DNA from 2 places in the Kitasatospora sp. NPDC127116 genome. Region 1 is predicted to be linked to the other one. Evidence: riboswitches for the same ligand, from Rfam matches in the RefSeq annotation. Region 1 holds a riboswitch; the other holds the start of a gene.
What was found. A riboswitch is a leader RNA that binds a small molecule or an ion and turns the genes downstream of it on or off. The one in region 1 is predicted to bind cobalamin.
Positions count from the first base shown of each region.

Region 1 (7,441 bases):
GACCCGGCCAGCGGCCTGGCCGCGCTGACCGGCGCCGGATTCAGCTACGCCTTCCACCCGCGCTTCCCGGGTTTCGTCTGCACCGTCAACAGCCTGCCGACAACCTGCACCAACCCCACCGGCAGCGCCTACTGGTCGTACTGGCACGCCCAGCACGGCGGCCCCTGGTCGTACAGCGGCCTCGGCGCGGGCAGCTACAACCCGGCCCCCGGCGACGTCGAGGGCTGGTCCTTCGGTGCCGGCGCCCAACCCGGCATCACCGCTCCCTGACCCGCCTGCCCGTACACGTCGACGCCCCGGCCTCCCCGACGAGGGAGGCCGGGGCACAGGGGTCGGGCGTGAGGTGCCCGCCGGCGCCGGACGAGGTGGTCGTGCAGCAGTACGCTGCCGACCGCCGCAGCCGAGCACGCACGGCCGCCGCGGGACTGCCGCCGCGGCTTCGCCCTGTCGGTGGATCAGCTGCCGTAGCTCAGCGAGACGGTGTCGCCGAGGTGGACGGTGGCGGCCCGGGTGGCGGCGGTGGCGGTGGCGCCGTCCAGGCCGACCTTCCAGGTGGAGGAGCCGCTGTTCGCGGTGCCGTTGAGCGCGGTGACGGTGCCGCCGCCGGTGGACGGGGTGACGGAGGTGACGCAGCCGCTCGGAGTGGCGGTGGCCGCCGCGTCGAGGACGTCGCCGAGGGTCGTGGTGGTGCCGGTGGGGGTGAGGGTGACGGCGCAGACCTTGAGGTTGCTGGTGCCGTCGTCGACGACCAGTGCGAGCCGGGCGGCCGTACCCGCGGTGAAGCCGGTGGTGGCGGCCCAGGCGGGTTCGCCCGCGGTGGTCGGCGCCGGCGGGGTGGCGGTGAACCCGGCGCCGGCGACGGCGCGCAGGCCGTCGACGGAGGCGTACGGGGACGGGGAGGTGTCGGTGGGCAGGTACTTGAAGCCGCCACCGGGCTTGAACTGCTGGGCGACGAGGAAGTCGACCGGGGTCTTGCCGGTGCCGCTGGTGAAGTCGGTGCCCTGGGGGTTGATGCCGCAGGCGTTGAGGCCGGACACGGCCCAGCCGTTGGAGTCGGTGTTGACGCCGAACATGGCGTTGAAGGCGCCGGAGGAGGCGAGCTTGCCCTTGAGGAAGTTCTTCGCGGCCACGATCGCGGCGTCGGTGCCCGGGACGCCGCCGACACACAGGGAGGCCATGGCGGCACCGGTCATGTCGATGTCGCTGCCCTGGGCGAGCGCGGTCGGGTCGCCGGCGGCCTTGCTGTAGTTCCAGCCGCCGTCGTTGTGCTGGTTGGCGCGCACGGTCGCGACCGAGGCGTTCAGCAGGGACTGCGGGACGCGTTGTCCGCCGCTCCGGGTCTTGGCGCCGCCGAGGGCGAGCAGGCCGAAGACGGTCCCGTTGAAGTTCGCGGACGGGCCGTAGTAGCCGGGTTCGGCGGTCTGCCAGTAGGCGGCGAGGTCGGCCACGAGGTTGCGGCCCGGGCCGATCCGCGCGGGGTCGATGCCGGCCGCGTAGGAGTTGAGGATGCCACGCTCGTAGTCGGTGACGACCGGCGAGGTGCTCGGCCAACTGCTCGCGGCGAGCTGGTTGCGGTAGACCAGGCGCGCGTTCTTGCTCGTGTCACCGCCAGGGGCGACATCGGCCGCGGCGGTGCCGGCGGCGGCGAGCGCGCTGAAGGCCCACTCGTTGGAGAGCCCGCCGCCGGTGACGTAACTGCCGTCGGCGGCCTGGAGGGACTTGAGGTACGTGACGCCGGTGGTCCTGGAGGTGGCTATCTGGCTCGGCGAGGCGGTGGCGTGCGCAGGGACGGCCGACATCAGGAGGGCGCAGGCGGCCATCGAGACGGTCGCCGCGGAAGCGAGGCGTGAGGAGACGAAGCGCGAGTGTGCGGGAACGGACACGGAACGGGCTCCTTGGGGTGACGGGCGCGCCGGTCCTGCCCCGGGACCCCAGCGCTCGTCCGAGAGCGCGGTGGTACGGGGCGGCGGCCGCCCGGATCGCGTGGGCGGGCTGGTGCTGGTGCTGCACGACCGCGCGGGCATTCGGGCTCGGGGCCGGTGCAACCACCGCCCCACACCGCTGCGCGTCAGCTCCGGATTCGCACCGGATTCCCCCGCTCGGCCACCGCGGACGTTACCGCACCCGTGAACGGATCTACGAGGTGGCGAAAGTGACATGACGACTCGTTGACGACGACTCCGAGCACATGGTGTGATGAACCGCTTTTTAGTCCTCGGCAGTCAGGGGAAGCCGGTCCGATTCCGGCGCTGACCCGCAACCGTAGACCCGCCCGCAAGGGCCGGTGAGCCGGAATGCCTGCGCCGGGGCCTTGTTCATGAGTACATGCGTCGTCGTGGACTACGACGCGGTCGCGACGGCGCCCCGTGCCGGGGAGAGCCGTCGGCTGCGCCGTGGGACCCCGACGACCGATCGGGGAGTCGCCGGTGAGGGTCAGCAGCAGTCCTACGCGTCACAGAAGCAGAGAACTGGGCTCGCTTCTGATCACCACGGCCGTCGCAGTGGCCGCGGGAGGAACCGTCCTGCTGGGCCACCCCGGCTCCGCGGCAGCCGATCCGATCGAGCAGTGCACGGCGACGACGGGCGCGATCGTCGCCGTCGACTTCAGCCACTGGGGCGGCGGGGTCGTCCGGGGCTGCGACGCCCACCCGACGACGGGGATGAACCTGCTGCACAACGCGGGATTCACCACGACCGGCACCGAGCACGACGGGCCCGCCTTCATCTGCCGACTCGGCACCGGGACCTTCAACGGCGGTGTCCAGTACCCGACTCCGGCCGAGGAGCCGTGCGTCAACACCCCGCAGGCCACCGCGTACTGGTCGTACTGGATCGCCGCACCCGGCCAACAGAGCTGGTCCTACAGCCGGTTCGGCGCCGGCACGCAGCAGCCCAAGCCCGGCGAGGTCGAGGCCTGGGTGTACGGCGGCACCGACATCGGGGGCACCAGCGGGGCGCCGGACTTCACCCCGGACTCGGTCCGCGCGAAGAACGGTGGCTCCTCGGCGTCCCCTTCGCCTTCCTCGTCCCCCTCCGCGAGCGCCTCGCCGTCCGCCACGTCCCCGGGGACGCCGAGCCCCACCGGCACGCCGTCCCCCACCGGTGATCCGGCCGCCGCGGCCGCCTGGCTGGCCGGTCAGCTCGTCGGCGGCGACCACATGGAGAACTGGGCCGCCCCGGGGCCGGACTACCCCCGGACCGCCCTCACCGCCGTCGCACTCGCCGCCGCCGGGACGCAGGACCCGGTGCTGCGCAAGGTCGTTGGCTTCCTCGCCGACCACATCGATGCCTTCCTGTACCCCGACGGCCCCGCCGGCGCACCCGACACCAGAGCCGCCGCCCTGCTGGCCCTCGTCGCCGAGAGCACCGGCCGCGACCCCCGCACCTTCGGCGGGCGGGACCCGCTTGCCGCGCTCACCGACCACGTCTGCACGGCAGCCGGGGAGAACGGGAAGTGCACCGCCGCCGGGGACTTCCTCGGCGCGGCCTCGCCCTGGGTCCAGTCCCTCGGGGTCATCGCGCTCCAGCGCGCCGGCATCACCCCACCCGCCCCGGCACTCGCCCGGTTCACGGTCCTCCAGTGCGACGACGGCGGCATGGCCGGCTCGATGATCGTCGCGGGTGACCACTGCGAGTCCGACCCGCTCACCACCGCGATCGCCGTCCTCGCCCTGCGCACGGCCCCCGGCTACGAGGCGGCCGCCGAGAAGGCCGCCGGTCGGCTCGCGGCGAGCCAGCAGCCCGACGGCTCCCTCCTTCCCTACGCCGGCGCCCCCGGCGACACCACCAGCACCGCGAGCGCCGCCCAGGCCTTCCGGGCCACCGGCCAGGGCGCCCGACAGGCCGCCGCCACCGCCTGGCTCGCCGCCCGGCAGGGCAAGGACGGCGGCTTCGGCCCCGACGAGTCGACCACCGACCCGGACGCCGCCGCCACCGAACAGGCCATCCTGGCCCTGACCGGCACCGACCTCACCGCCGTCCGGCACAACCCGGACGGGGCCACCACCCCGCCGACCACGCCGACCACGCCGACCACGCCGACCACCACGCCCCCGACCACGCCCGCCGGGAGGAAGCCCGACGCCGCGAAGGGGAGCGCCTACCTCACCGACCCGGCCCGGCTGATCGACGGTCACTACTACGAGGGGTTCCCGGCCTTCGCCGACTTCGGCCTGACCATCGACGGCGCCTACGCCCTGGCCGCCACCGGCACCGACGACGCCGCGCTGCGCCGGATCGTCGACTTCCTGGACCAACAGGGCAAGGACGCGAGCGAGCGGACCGTCAACGACTGGACGGCCATCGGCACCGAGTACGCCGGCGGCGGGTCCATCGGCAAGGAGGCGCTGCTCGCCGAGGTCGTGGGCCGCGACCCGCGCGCCTTCGGCGGCCACGACCTGATCGCCGCCCTCGCCGCGATGGTGTGCACCAAGGCCGACGCGAACACCGGCTGCGCCGCCCCCGGCAACTACGTCTACGCGACCTCGGTGTTCTCCCAGGCGCTCGCCGTCATGGCCCAGCTCCGGGCCGGCGACGCCGCCGGCGCAGCCCCTGCGATCGCCTACCTGAAGGGCCTGCAGCACCCGGACGGCTCCTGGCCGAGCCTGATCCCGGCCACCGGCGACTCGGATGTGGACAGTACGGCGATGGCCGTCATGGCCCTGGCCCTGGTTCCGGGCGACGAGGCGGCGCAGGCGGTCGACAGGGGGACCACCTGGCTGGCCGCGCGGCAGCTTCCCGACGGCGGATTCCCCGGCGCGGCCGGAGACTCCACCAACTCGGCCGCGCTCGCGATCCAGGGCATGACGCTCCGTCGGTCGATCCACGGTGCACAGATCGCCAAGGCGCTCGACTTCCTCGCCGGGCAGCAGAACGGCGACGGCGGGTTCAACGTCGCCTCGGGCGGCCAGCAGGGCTCGGACGTCCGTGCCTCCACACAGGTGCTCGGCGGGGCCACCGGGATCTCCTTCGGCACGCTGACCCGCAACCTCGGAGGTACGCCGACGCCGACTCCCACGGGGACGCCGACCGGAACGCCCACGGGCACCGCGACCGCGACCGGTACGCCGACCCCGACGGGCACCGGCACGCGGACCGCGACGACGTCCCCGACCTCCGTCGCGCCCGGTCCCGGTGACGGCTCGACCACCCGTCCGTCCGACGCCCCGCTCGCCGGTGGCCCGGTCGGCGGTGGTGTTCCCATCAGTGCCGGTGCCGGTGCCGGGCGGTCCGGTACCGGCGGCCTTTCGGCCACGGGGAGCGAAGCACTCGCACTGACGGGGGCCGCCGGTCTGCTGACCGTGCTCGGCGCCGCGGCCGTCCTGGCCGCCCGCCGTCGCACCGCCTCGGGCCCGGGGCGTCACCGGTGATCCGGCGCTTCGGCCGGCTGCCGGGCGCAGCCGCCACGACGCTGGCCGTCGCGTTCGGGGGTGTTGCCGTGGGCACCGCCCCGGCGTCCGCGGCGCCGCTGCCGATGGACCAGTGCACCACCACCTCCGGTGTCGTGCTCGCCGTGGACTTCAGCAAGTGGGGCGGGCCGCTGCTGCGCTCCTGCGGCACCACTCCCACCACCGGTTACACCCTGCTCAACCAGGGCGGCTGGAAGACCACCGGCACCGGCCACGACGGCCCGGCCTTCATCTGCCGGATCGGCTACAGCGGGTTCCAGGGCGGCAAGCAGTACCCGACCCCGGACCAGGAGAAGTGCGTCCTGACGCCCCCGGCCACCGCCTACTGGTCGTACTGGCACGCCGACCCGGGCCAGAACACCTGGTCGTACAGCCAGCTCGGCGCGATGCTCTACCAGCCGAAGCCGGGCAGCGTCGACCTGTGGATCTTCGGCGGCACCGACATCGAGGGCACCGAGGGCCGCCCGACCTTCTCGCCCGACAGTGTCCGGGCGCACGACTCCAGCCCCGGTGGGCAGCCGGCCGACCCGGGTCAGGGCACCGCGGGCGGCTCCGGCGGTGCCTCGGGCGGTTCCGGCAGCGGGTCGACGAGTGGCGGTGCCGGGACGACCGGCGGCAGCGGTTCCGGCAGCGGCTCCGGCGGGTCCACCGGCACGACCGGCGGCTCCGGTACCGGTCGGGCCCCGGCTCCCACCAAGCCCCCGGCGGGCGGAGCCCGTCCGCCCGCGCCCGGCACGCCCCCCGGCACGGCCGGCACCCCCGAGGACGGCATCACCCCGCCGGGTGCGCCCGAGCCGACGCCGGTGCCCGCGACACCGGTACCGGTCGAGCCGCCCACCGCGCTGCCCACGGACACGCCGAGCGACCGGCCGACGGAGCAGTCCGCCGTGGCCGCGCCGACGCCCGCCCCCGCCGTACCCGGCGGAGTGGTGAACGCCGACCCGGTGGCCGACGCCCCGCACGACTCCGGCTCGATGGTCCCCGCCGTGGTCGGGGTCGTCCTCGTCGTGGTGCTCGGGGCGGCCACCGTGATCGCGGCGCGGCTGCGCCGCCGACGGGCCGAGTGATCCGGTGACCACGCTCGACAAGGCCGTCGCCGGCTCTTCCCCGCAGTCCGTCCCCGGGCGGGCGGCGGGGAGCGGGCGCGTCCCGCGGAACCTGCACCCGCTGGCCTGGTGGGCCTGGGCGCTCGCCCTGGCGACGGTGGCCAGCCGCACCACCAACCCGCTGCTGCTCCTGCTCGTCCTCGCCGTGCTCGGCTATGTGGTGACGGCCCGCCGCAGCGAAGCCCCGTGGGCGCGCGGCTTCGGCTACTACCTGTGGGTGGCCCTGACCGTGGTGGCGATCCGGGTGGTCTTCCGCTGCGTCTTCGCCACCGGCATCACCCCGCACGACCACCTGCTCTTCTCCCTGCCGCACATCCCCACCCCCGCCTGGTACGCGGGCATCCGGATCGGCGGCCCGGTCTCCCTGGAGGCCACGCTCTCGGCGGCCTTCGACGGGCTGCGGCTGGCCTGCCTGATCTGCTGCATCGGGGCGGCCAACACCCTGGCCAACCCCAAGCGGGCGCTGCGGGTCCTGCCGGGTGCGCTGTACGAGCTGGGCGTCGCCGTGACGGTGTCGCTGAGCGTCGCGCCGCAGCTGGTGCAGAGCGTCCAACGCGTCGCCCGGGCCCGGCGGTTGCGCGCCGGGCAACGCAAGGGCGTTCGCGCCCTGCGCGGCATCGTGGTGCCGGTCCTGGAGGATGCGCTGGAGCGCTCGCTCAGCCTGGCCGCCGCCATGGACTCGCGCGGCTACGGGCGCTCCGGCACGGCCTCGCGCCGCTCCCGCCGGCTCACCGGCGCGCTGATGCTGCTCGGCATGTGCGGCCTGTGCGCCGGGGTGTACGGGCTGCTGGACGGCACGGCGCCCGCCGCACTGGGCCTGCCGGCCTTCCTGGCGGGCGCCGTGCTGTGCGTGGCCGGCCTGCTGCTCGGCGGGCGGCGCGTCCGGCGCACCACCTACCGCCCGGACCGCTGGCGGGCCGCCGAGTG
Region 1 covers NZ_JBHXTL010000073.1:21,914-29,354, reverse strand. The annotation lists gene ACFVHV_RS26690 (flagellar hook-length control protein FliK) at 1-270, shown strand, start outside; gene ACFVHV_RS26685 (hypothetical protein) at 456-1,820, opposite strand; cobalamin riboswitch at 2,019-2,096, opposite strand; cobalamin riboswitch at 2,180-2,321, shown strand; gene ACFVHV_RS26680 (prenyltransferase/squalene oxidase repeat-containing protein) at 2,502-5,369, shown strand; gene ACFVHV_RS26675 (hypothetical protein) at 5,438-6,475, shown strand; gene ACFVHV_RS26670 (CbiQ family ECF transporter T component) at 6,567-7,441, shown strand, end outside.

Region 2 (7,441 bases), on a different contig from region 1:
TGCGCCCGGAGGCCGTGGTCGCCGCGCTGCTGAGCGACTCCGCCCTGCTGGCCGAGGCCGCCGACGGGGTGCTCGGCCCCGAGGAGCAGGCGGCGATCCTGTGGCGCCGGCCGCCGCGCTCGGCGAAGAGCGCCAAGTGGTCCGAGCACGACCTGATGCTGCTGGACGAGGTGGCCGGCCTGATCGAGCGCCCGGCCGGCTTCGGCCACGTCGTGGTGGACGAGGCCCAGGACCTCTCCCCGATGCAGTGCCGGGCGATCGCCCGCCGCAGCGCCTTCGGCTCCCTGACCGTCCTCGGCGACCTCGCCCAGGCGACCGCCCCGTGGGCCGCCCGAAGCTGGCCCGAGCAGCTCGCCCACCTGGGCAAGCCGCAGGCCGCGGTGGTGCCGCTGACCACCGGCTTCCGGGTCCCGGCCGCCGTGACGGCCCTCGCCAACACCCTGCTGGGCGCGCTGGACGTGGACGTGCCGCCGGCCGTGTCGCTGCGGCAGGACGGGGAGCTGACGGTGCGGCGGGTGGCCGGGGGCGGCCTGGGCGGAGCGGCGGTCGCGGCGGTGCGGGCCGCGCTGGAGCGCGAGGGCTCGATCGCGGTGATCGCGGCGGACGGCGCGGTGGCGGAGGCCGCCGAGGCGCTGCTCGCGGCGGGGATCCCGACCGGGGCGGCCGAACAGGTCGGCACCACGGCGCGGGTGACGGTGCTGCCGGCCTCGCTGGTGAAGGGGCTGGAGTACGACCACGTGGTGGTGCTGGAGCCGGCCGCCATCGTGGAGGCCGAGGCGCGCGGCCTGCACCGGCTGTACGTGGTGGTGACGCGGGCGGTCTCCCGGCTGGACGTCCTGCACTCCCGTCCGCTGCCCGCGCCGCTGGGCGGGTGACGGCCCGGCGGCGGAGGCGGGCGGGGAAGGCCGGGCGGACGCGGCCGCCGGCCATGACCCCGTGCCCACCGGAAGCGGCGGCCGACCGGTGCCGGCACCCCTGCTGACCTCCTCACTCGTGCCCGGACCAGCTCCGGACAGCTGGATATCCTGAACACATGAGCGACAACCTTCCCCCGTGTCCGCAGTGCTCCAGTGAGTACACCTATGAGATGAACGCCCTCATGGTCTGCCCCGAGTGCGCCCACGAGTGGGTGCCCGGCGGCGGTGACCAGGCCGGCGTGCCGGCCGGCGAGCGCGTGATCAAGGACGCCGTCGGCAACGTGCTGAGCGACGGCGACACCGTGACGGTGGTCAAGGCGCTGAAGGTCAAGGGCAGCGTCTCCGGCATCAAGGCCGGCACCAAGGTCCGCAACATCCGCCTGGTGGACGGCGTCGACGGGCACGACATCGACTGCCGCATCGAGGGCTTCGGCGCCATGCAGCTCAAGTCCGGCGTGGTCAAGAAGGCCTGATCCGCGGGCCCCCAGCGGCCGCGCCCCGTCGAGGAGATCGGCGGGGCGCGGCCGTCGCGCTGTCCAGGGCCGGTCGGGGGTGGAGTCGCCGCCCGGATTAGTTGTAGCATCACAATGATTACAACAATACAACTAACTCTGGAGCGTTCGTCATGCCCGATGCCGCTCGACCGCGGCCCTGGCTCGTGCTCGCCATCTGCTGCATGAGCCTGCTGATCGTCAGCCTCGACAACACCATCCTGAACGTGGCCCTGCCCGCCGTCCGGCGCGACCTGGACACCACGGTGTCCGGCCTGCAGTGGACGGTCGACGCCTACACCCTGGTGCTGGCGAGCCTGCTGATGCTCTCCGGCTCGACCGCCGACCGGATCGGCCGCCGCCGGGTGTTCCGGATCGGACTGGTGGTGTTCACCGCGGCCTCCCTGCTGTGCAGCCTGGCCCCCGGGCTCGGCTGGCTGATCGCGGCGCGGATGCTCCAGGCGGTCGGCGGATCGATGCTCAACCCCGTCGCCATGTCGATCATCAGCAACACCTTCACCGACTCCCGGCAGCGCGCCCGGGCGATCGGCGTCTGGAGCGGCGTGGTGGGCATCAGCATGGCCGCCGGGCCGATCATCGGCGGGGCGCTGGTGGAGTCGGCCGGCTGGCGGGCGATCTTCTGGATCAACGTCCCGATCGGCCTGGCCGCGCTCTTCCTCACCACCCGCTACGTGCCGGAGTCGCGGGCGGCCCGCACCCGCCGGGTGGACCCGGTCGGCCAACTGCTGGTCGTCGTCGTGCTCGCCGCCCTCACCTACGCGATCATCGAGTCGCCGGAGCGCGGCTGGACCTCGCCCGTGGTGCTCGGCTGCGCGGCGGCCTCCCTGGGCGCGCTGCTGGGCCTGCTGCGGTACGAACCCCGGCGCACCGACCCGCTGATCGACCTGCGGTTCTTCCGCTCCGCGCCCTTCTCCGGCGCCACCGTCATCGCGGTCGCCGCCTTCGCCGGCCTCGGCGGCTTCCTCTTCCTCACCTCCCTGTACCTCCAGGACGTCCGCGGGCTCGACCCGCTGCACGCCGGACTGTTCATGCTGCCGATGGCGGTCATGTCGCTGCTCACCGCGCCGCTGTCCGGCCGGATGGTGGCCGCCCGGGGGCCGCGCACGCCGCTGCTGCTGGCCGGGGCGGCACTGACCGCGAGCGCGGTGCTCCAGGCGGTCGGCTACTCCGAGCACCTGCCGACCTGGCTGCTGGTCCTCGCCTTCCTGCTCTTCGGCACCGGCTTCGGCCTGGTCAACGCGCCCATCACCAACACCGCCGTCTCCGGGATGCCCCGCTCGCAGGCCGGGGTGGCGGCGGCGGTGGCCTCCACCAGCCGACAGGTCGGCCAGTCCCTGGGCGTCGCGGTCACCGGCGCGCTGATGGCCGGCAGCGCCCTCGCGGACCCGGCGGCCTTCACCGGGGCGGCCCGGACGGCATGGTGGATCATCGCCGGCTGCGGCGCCGCCGTGCTGGTCACCGGTACGCTCACTTCCGGCCGCTGGGCCCGGGCGACGGCCGAGCGCACGGCGCGGCGGCTCGCCGCCGAGGAGGCGGCCGAGGGAAGCACGGAGACGAAGGAGACGGTGGACGCCTGATGGAGCGCCTCGACACCGGTGGGCACCCGGAGGGGAGCGGGACGGACGCCGCGACGGCGGCCCGGGTCTGGCAGGGGATGTACGCGCTCGTGCTGGAGCGCCACGACCGCCGCAGGACCGTCGCCGAAGCCCTCGGCATGAGCTTCAGCCGGGTCCGGGCGCTGCGCCGGCTCGCCGCCGGCCCGATCACCCTGCGGGAGCTGGCCGAGCGGCTGACCGCCGACCCGCCGTACACCAGCGTCATCGTGGACGACCTGGTGCGGCGCGGGCTCGCCGAGCGCATCACCAACCCGGCGGACCGGCGCTCCAAGCTGGTCCACCTCACCGAGGAGGGCGAGGCCAAGGCCGCGCTCGCCACCGGGATCCTCGCCACGCCGCCGGACGCGCTGCTCGCGCTGCCGCCGGAGGACCTCCGCGCGCTCGACCGGGTGGTGGCGAAGCTCCTGGACTGAGGGCTGCCGCCCGACGCGGCGGGCGTGGATCCGGGAGTCGGGACACCGGTCGCGGGTGGTCCGTGTTCTCCGCGAGGACGGAGACGGGCACGCATGAGTCCGGGCCGCTGTTCCCGTTCCGCCGCCGTTCCGCCGTTCCGCCGTTCCGCCGTGCTGCCGTGCTGCCGTGCTGCCGTGTTGCCGACCGCCGGGGCCCATTGCCCTTGACGGTCCGTCAATCTCCTTTCTCCGCAGGCCCGCACGCCGATCGTGCGGGCTGTTCGGGAACTGTTCCGCCATCGCCATCGCCGTCGGCGACGCCCGGATCGCCGGGCGCCGGGCGCCGGGCGTGCCGTCCGTCCGTCGGACTTCCGGCAGCGTCGGGTCAGCCGTCCGAGCGTCGCAGCAGGTAGGTGTCCATGATCCAGCCCTTGCGCTCCCGGGCCCGCTCACGCAGCTCGCGGATGCGCGGGGCGGCCTCGGCGAGCGGACCGGAGACGAGCACCTCGTCGGGGGTGCCGAGGTAGGCGCCGTAGTGGATCTCCAGCCCCTCGGGGTCGATCCCGGCGAAGGCGGCCCGGCCGTCGAGCATCACCACCACGTCGTCCACCCCCTCGGGGAAACCCTCGGCGAGGCGGCGGCCGGTGGTGATCTGCACCGGCCGCCCGACCCGGGTCAATGTGGTGCGGTGCCGGGCGGCGAGCGCGGAGACGCTGCTGATGCCCGGGACCACCTCGTACTCGAAGGGCATGCCGCCCCGGTTCGACACGTCGTCCACCACGGCGATGACGCTGTCGTAGAGGGCGGGGTCGCCCCAGACCAGGAAGGCGCCGTGCTCGCCCGGGCCGAGGTGCTCGGCGACCAGCCGTTCGACCAGATCGGCGCGGCGGACGCGCCAGTCGTCCACGGCGGCCGCGTACGCGGGGGTGGCGCGGTCCCGTTCGGCGTCCGGCGCCGCGACCACGCGGTGCCCGGGCCGTCCGTGGTCGGCCAGCATCCGGCGACGCAGCGCGATCAGGTCCTGCCGTTCCTCGCTCTTGTCGAGGATGAAGAAGACGTCGGTGCGACCGATCGCCTTGACCGCCTGCAGGGTGAGGTGGTCGGGGTCGCCCGCGCCGATGCCGATGACGAAGATGTGCCGCATGGGAGCCATTCTGCCGTTCGCCCCCGGGTGCGCCGCCCGGGGCCGGGCGCGGAGCCCGCGTCTCACCACGCGGACGCCTTGCGAGATTTCCGCCTCGACGCCGACGGTTTGCCCCTAAGCTGGCGGTGCAGCTGGTTCGCCCTGTCCGCCAGGCAGGCGCGTCGCAAGAGGGAACCCGGTGGGAATCCGGGACTGCCCCGCAGCGGTGAGTGGGAACGACCGCCGTCATACGCACTGGACCCGGGACGGGTCTGGGAAGCGACGGCCAGTAGGTGTCCGCCCCGGTTTCGGCCGAGGTGGGTGTGCCCGCGAGTCCGAAGACCTGCCACTGCCCGTGCGCGAGCGTTCGCGCGCGGCCATCCGGTGACCTCGTGGGCGGGTCGGCGACCATATCGGGCGGAGCCGCGCACGGGTGCGGTCGTCCGTCCGGTCCGTCATCCCTTCGCGTCCTCGTGCCGTCACCGGGCACTTGAGGATCCAGACTCGCGAAGGAGAGTCCCTTGACCACGAAGTCCGCAGCCGCGGCGAGCGTCGCCACCGCCCACGGATACCCCCGCCAGGGCCGGGGCCGTGAATTGAAGAAGGCGATCGAGGGGTACTGGAGGGGCGCGGTCGCGGCCGAGGCGCTGCTGGCGACCGCCGCCGACCTGCGTCGGACGAACTGGGCGCAGCTCGTCGAGGCGGGGGTCGCGGAGGTGCCGACCGGCGACTTCTCGCTCTACGACCACGTGCTGGACACCACGGTGGCGGTCGGCGCGATCCCGCCGCGGCACCGGGAGGCGGTCGACGCCGACCCGCTGGCCGGGTACTTCGCGATGGCGCGCGGCAACCAGGACGTCGCCCCGTTGGAGATGACCAAGTGGTTCGACACCAACTACCACTACCTGGTGCCTGAGTTGGGCCCGGACACGGTGTTCGCCGCGAACCCGGCCAAGGCGGTCGGCGAGCTGCGCGAGGCGCTGCTGCTCGGCCACGCCGCCCGGCCGGTGCTGGTCGGGCCGGTCAGCTACCTGCTGCTCGCCAAGCCGGCGCCCGGGGTGGCCGCCGACTTCCAGCCGATCACCCTGCTGGACCGGCTGCTGCCCGTCTACGCCCGGCTGCTGGCCGAGTTGCGTGCCGCCGGCGCCGCGTGGGTGCAGCTGGACGAGCCCGCGCTGGTGCAGGACCGCACCCCGGCCGAGCTCAACGCGGCCGCCCGCGCCTACCGCGAGCTGGGCGGTCTCACCGAGCGGCCCAAGCTGCTGGTCGCGAGCTACTTCGACCGGCTCGGCGAGGCGCTGCCGGTGCTGGCCAAGGCCCCGGTCGAGGGCCTGGCGCTGGACTTCACCGGCCCGGCCGCCGTCAACCTGGAGGACCTCGCCGCCGCCGGCGGCCTGCCCGGCAAGCGGCTGGTGGCGGGGGTGATCGACGGGCGCAACATCTGGATCAACGACCTGGAGAAGTCGCTGGCGACCCTGGCGACCCTGCTCGGCCTCGCCGGCACCGTCGACGTGGCGCCGTCCTGCTCGCTGCTGCACGTGCCGATCGACGCCGCCGCGGAGCGCGACATCGACCCGCAGATCGCCCGCTGGCTGGCCTTCGCCCGACAGAAGGCCGGCGAGGCGGCACTGCTCGCCCGGGGCCTGCGCGAGGGCACCGGCGCGATCACCGCCGAGCTCGCCGCCAACCGCGCCGACCTCGCCTCCCGCGCCAACTCCCCGATCACCCGCGACCCGGCGGTGCGCGCCCGCGCCGCCGCCGTCACCGCCGACGACACCCGGCGCGCCCAGGCGTACCCGCAGCGGGCCGAGGCCCAGCGCGCCCGGCTCGGGCTGCCGCTGCTGCCGACCACCACCATCGGCTCCTTTCCCCAGACCGCCGAACTGCGCACCGCCCGCGCCGATCTGACGGCGGGTCGGATCGACGCCCCGGCCTACCGGGAGCGGATGGAGGCGGAGGTCCGCGAGGTCGTCGCCTACCAGGAGAAGGCCGGGCTGGACGTCCTGGTGCACGGCGAGCCCGAGCGCAACGACATGGTCCAGTACTTCGCCGAGCAGCTCACCGGCTACCTCGCCACCCGGCACGGCTGGGTCCAGTCGTACGGCACCCGGTACGTGCGCCCGCCGGTGCTGGCCGGGGACATCTCCCGTCCGCACCCGATGACCACCGACTGGTTCCGCTACGCGCAGGGCCTGACCGACCGCCCGGTCAAGGGCATGCTCACCGGCCCGGTCACCATGCTCGCCTGGTCCTTCGTCCGCGACGACCAGCCGCTCGCCGACACCGCCCGGCAGGTGGCCCTCGCCCTGCGCGACGAGGTCGTCGACCTGGAGGCGGCCGGCGCCGCCGTCGTGCAGGTCGACGAGCCGGCGCTGCGCGAGACCCTCCCGCTGCGGGCCGCCGCCCGCCCGGCGTACCTGGCGTGGGCCACCGAGGCCTTCCGCCTCGCCACCTCCGGCGTCCGCGCGGACACCCAGATCCACACCCACATGTGCTACGCCGAGTTCGGCGCGATCATGACGGCGATCGACGAACTCGACGCGGACGTCATCTCCCTGGAGGCCACCCGCTCCCACATGGAGGTGGCCGGCGAGCTGGCCGAGGCGGGCTATCCGCGCGAGGTCGGCCCCGGCGTCTGGGACATCCACTCCCCGCGCGTCCCCAGTACCGACGAAGCCGTCTCGTTGTTGCGCGCGGGCCTGGCGGCGATCCCGGCGGAGCGGCTCTGGGTCAACCCGGACTGCGGGCTGAAGACCCGCGGCTGGACGGAGACCCGGGCCTCGCTGGAGAGCCTGGTCGGCGCCGCCCGCCTGCTGCGCGAGGAACTGGCCGGCTGACGGCGGCCGGGGGGGGGGGGGGCGGGGGGGCGGGGGCCCCCCCC
Region 2 covers NZ_JBHXTL010000129.1:75-7,515, reverse strand. The annotation lists gene ACFVHV_RS35455 (HelD family protein) at 1-875, shown strand, start outside; gene ACFVHV_RS35450 (zinc ribbon domain-containing protein YjdM) at 1,034-1,390, shown strand; gene ACFVHV_RS35445 (MFS transporter) at 1,543-3,006, shown strand; gene ACFVHV_RS35440 (MarR family transcriptional regulator) at 3,006-3,458, shown strand; gene cobF (precorrin-6A synthase (deacetylating)) at 3,823-4,581, opposite strand; cobalamin riboswitch at 4,697-4,926, shown strand; gene metE (5-methyltetrahydropteroyltriglutamate--homocysteine S-methyltransferase) at 5,082-7,397, shown strand.
Region 2: another riboswitch for cobalamin. It lies ahead of metE (5-methyltetrahydropteroyltriglutamate--homocysteine S-methyltransferase); the one in region 1 lies ahead of ACFVHV_RS26680 (prenyltransferase/squalene oxidase repeat-containing protein).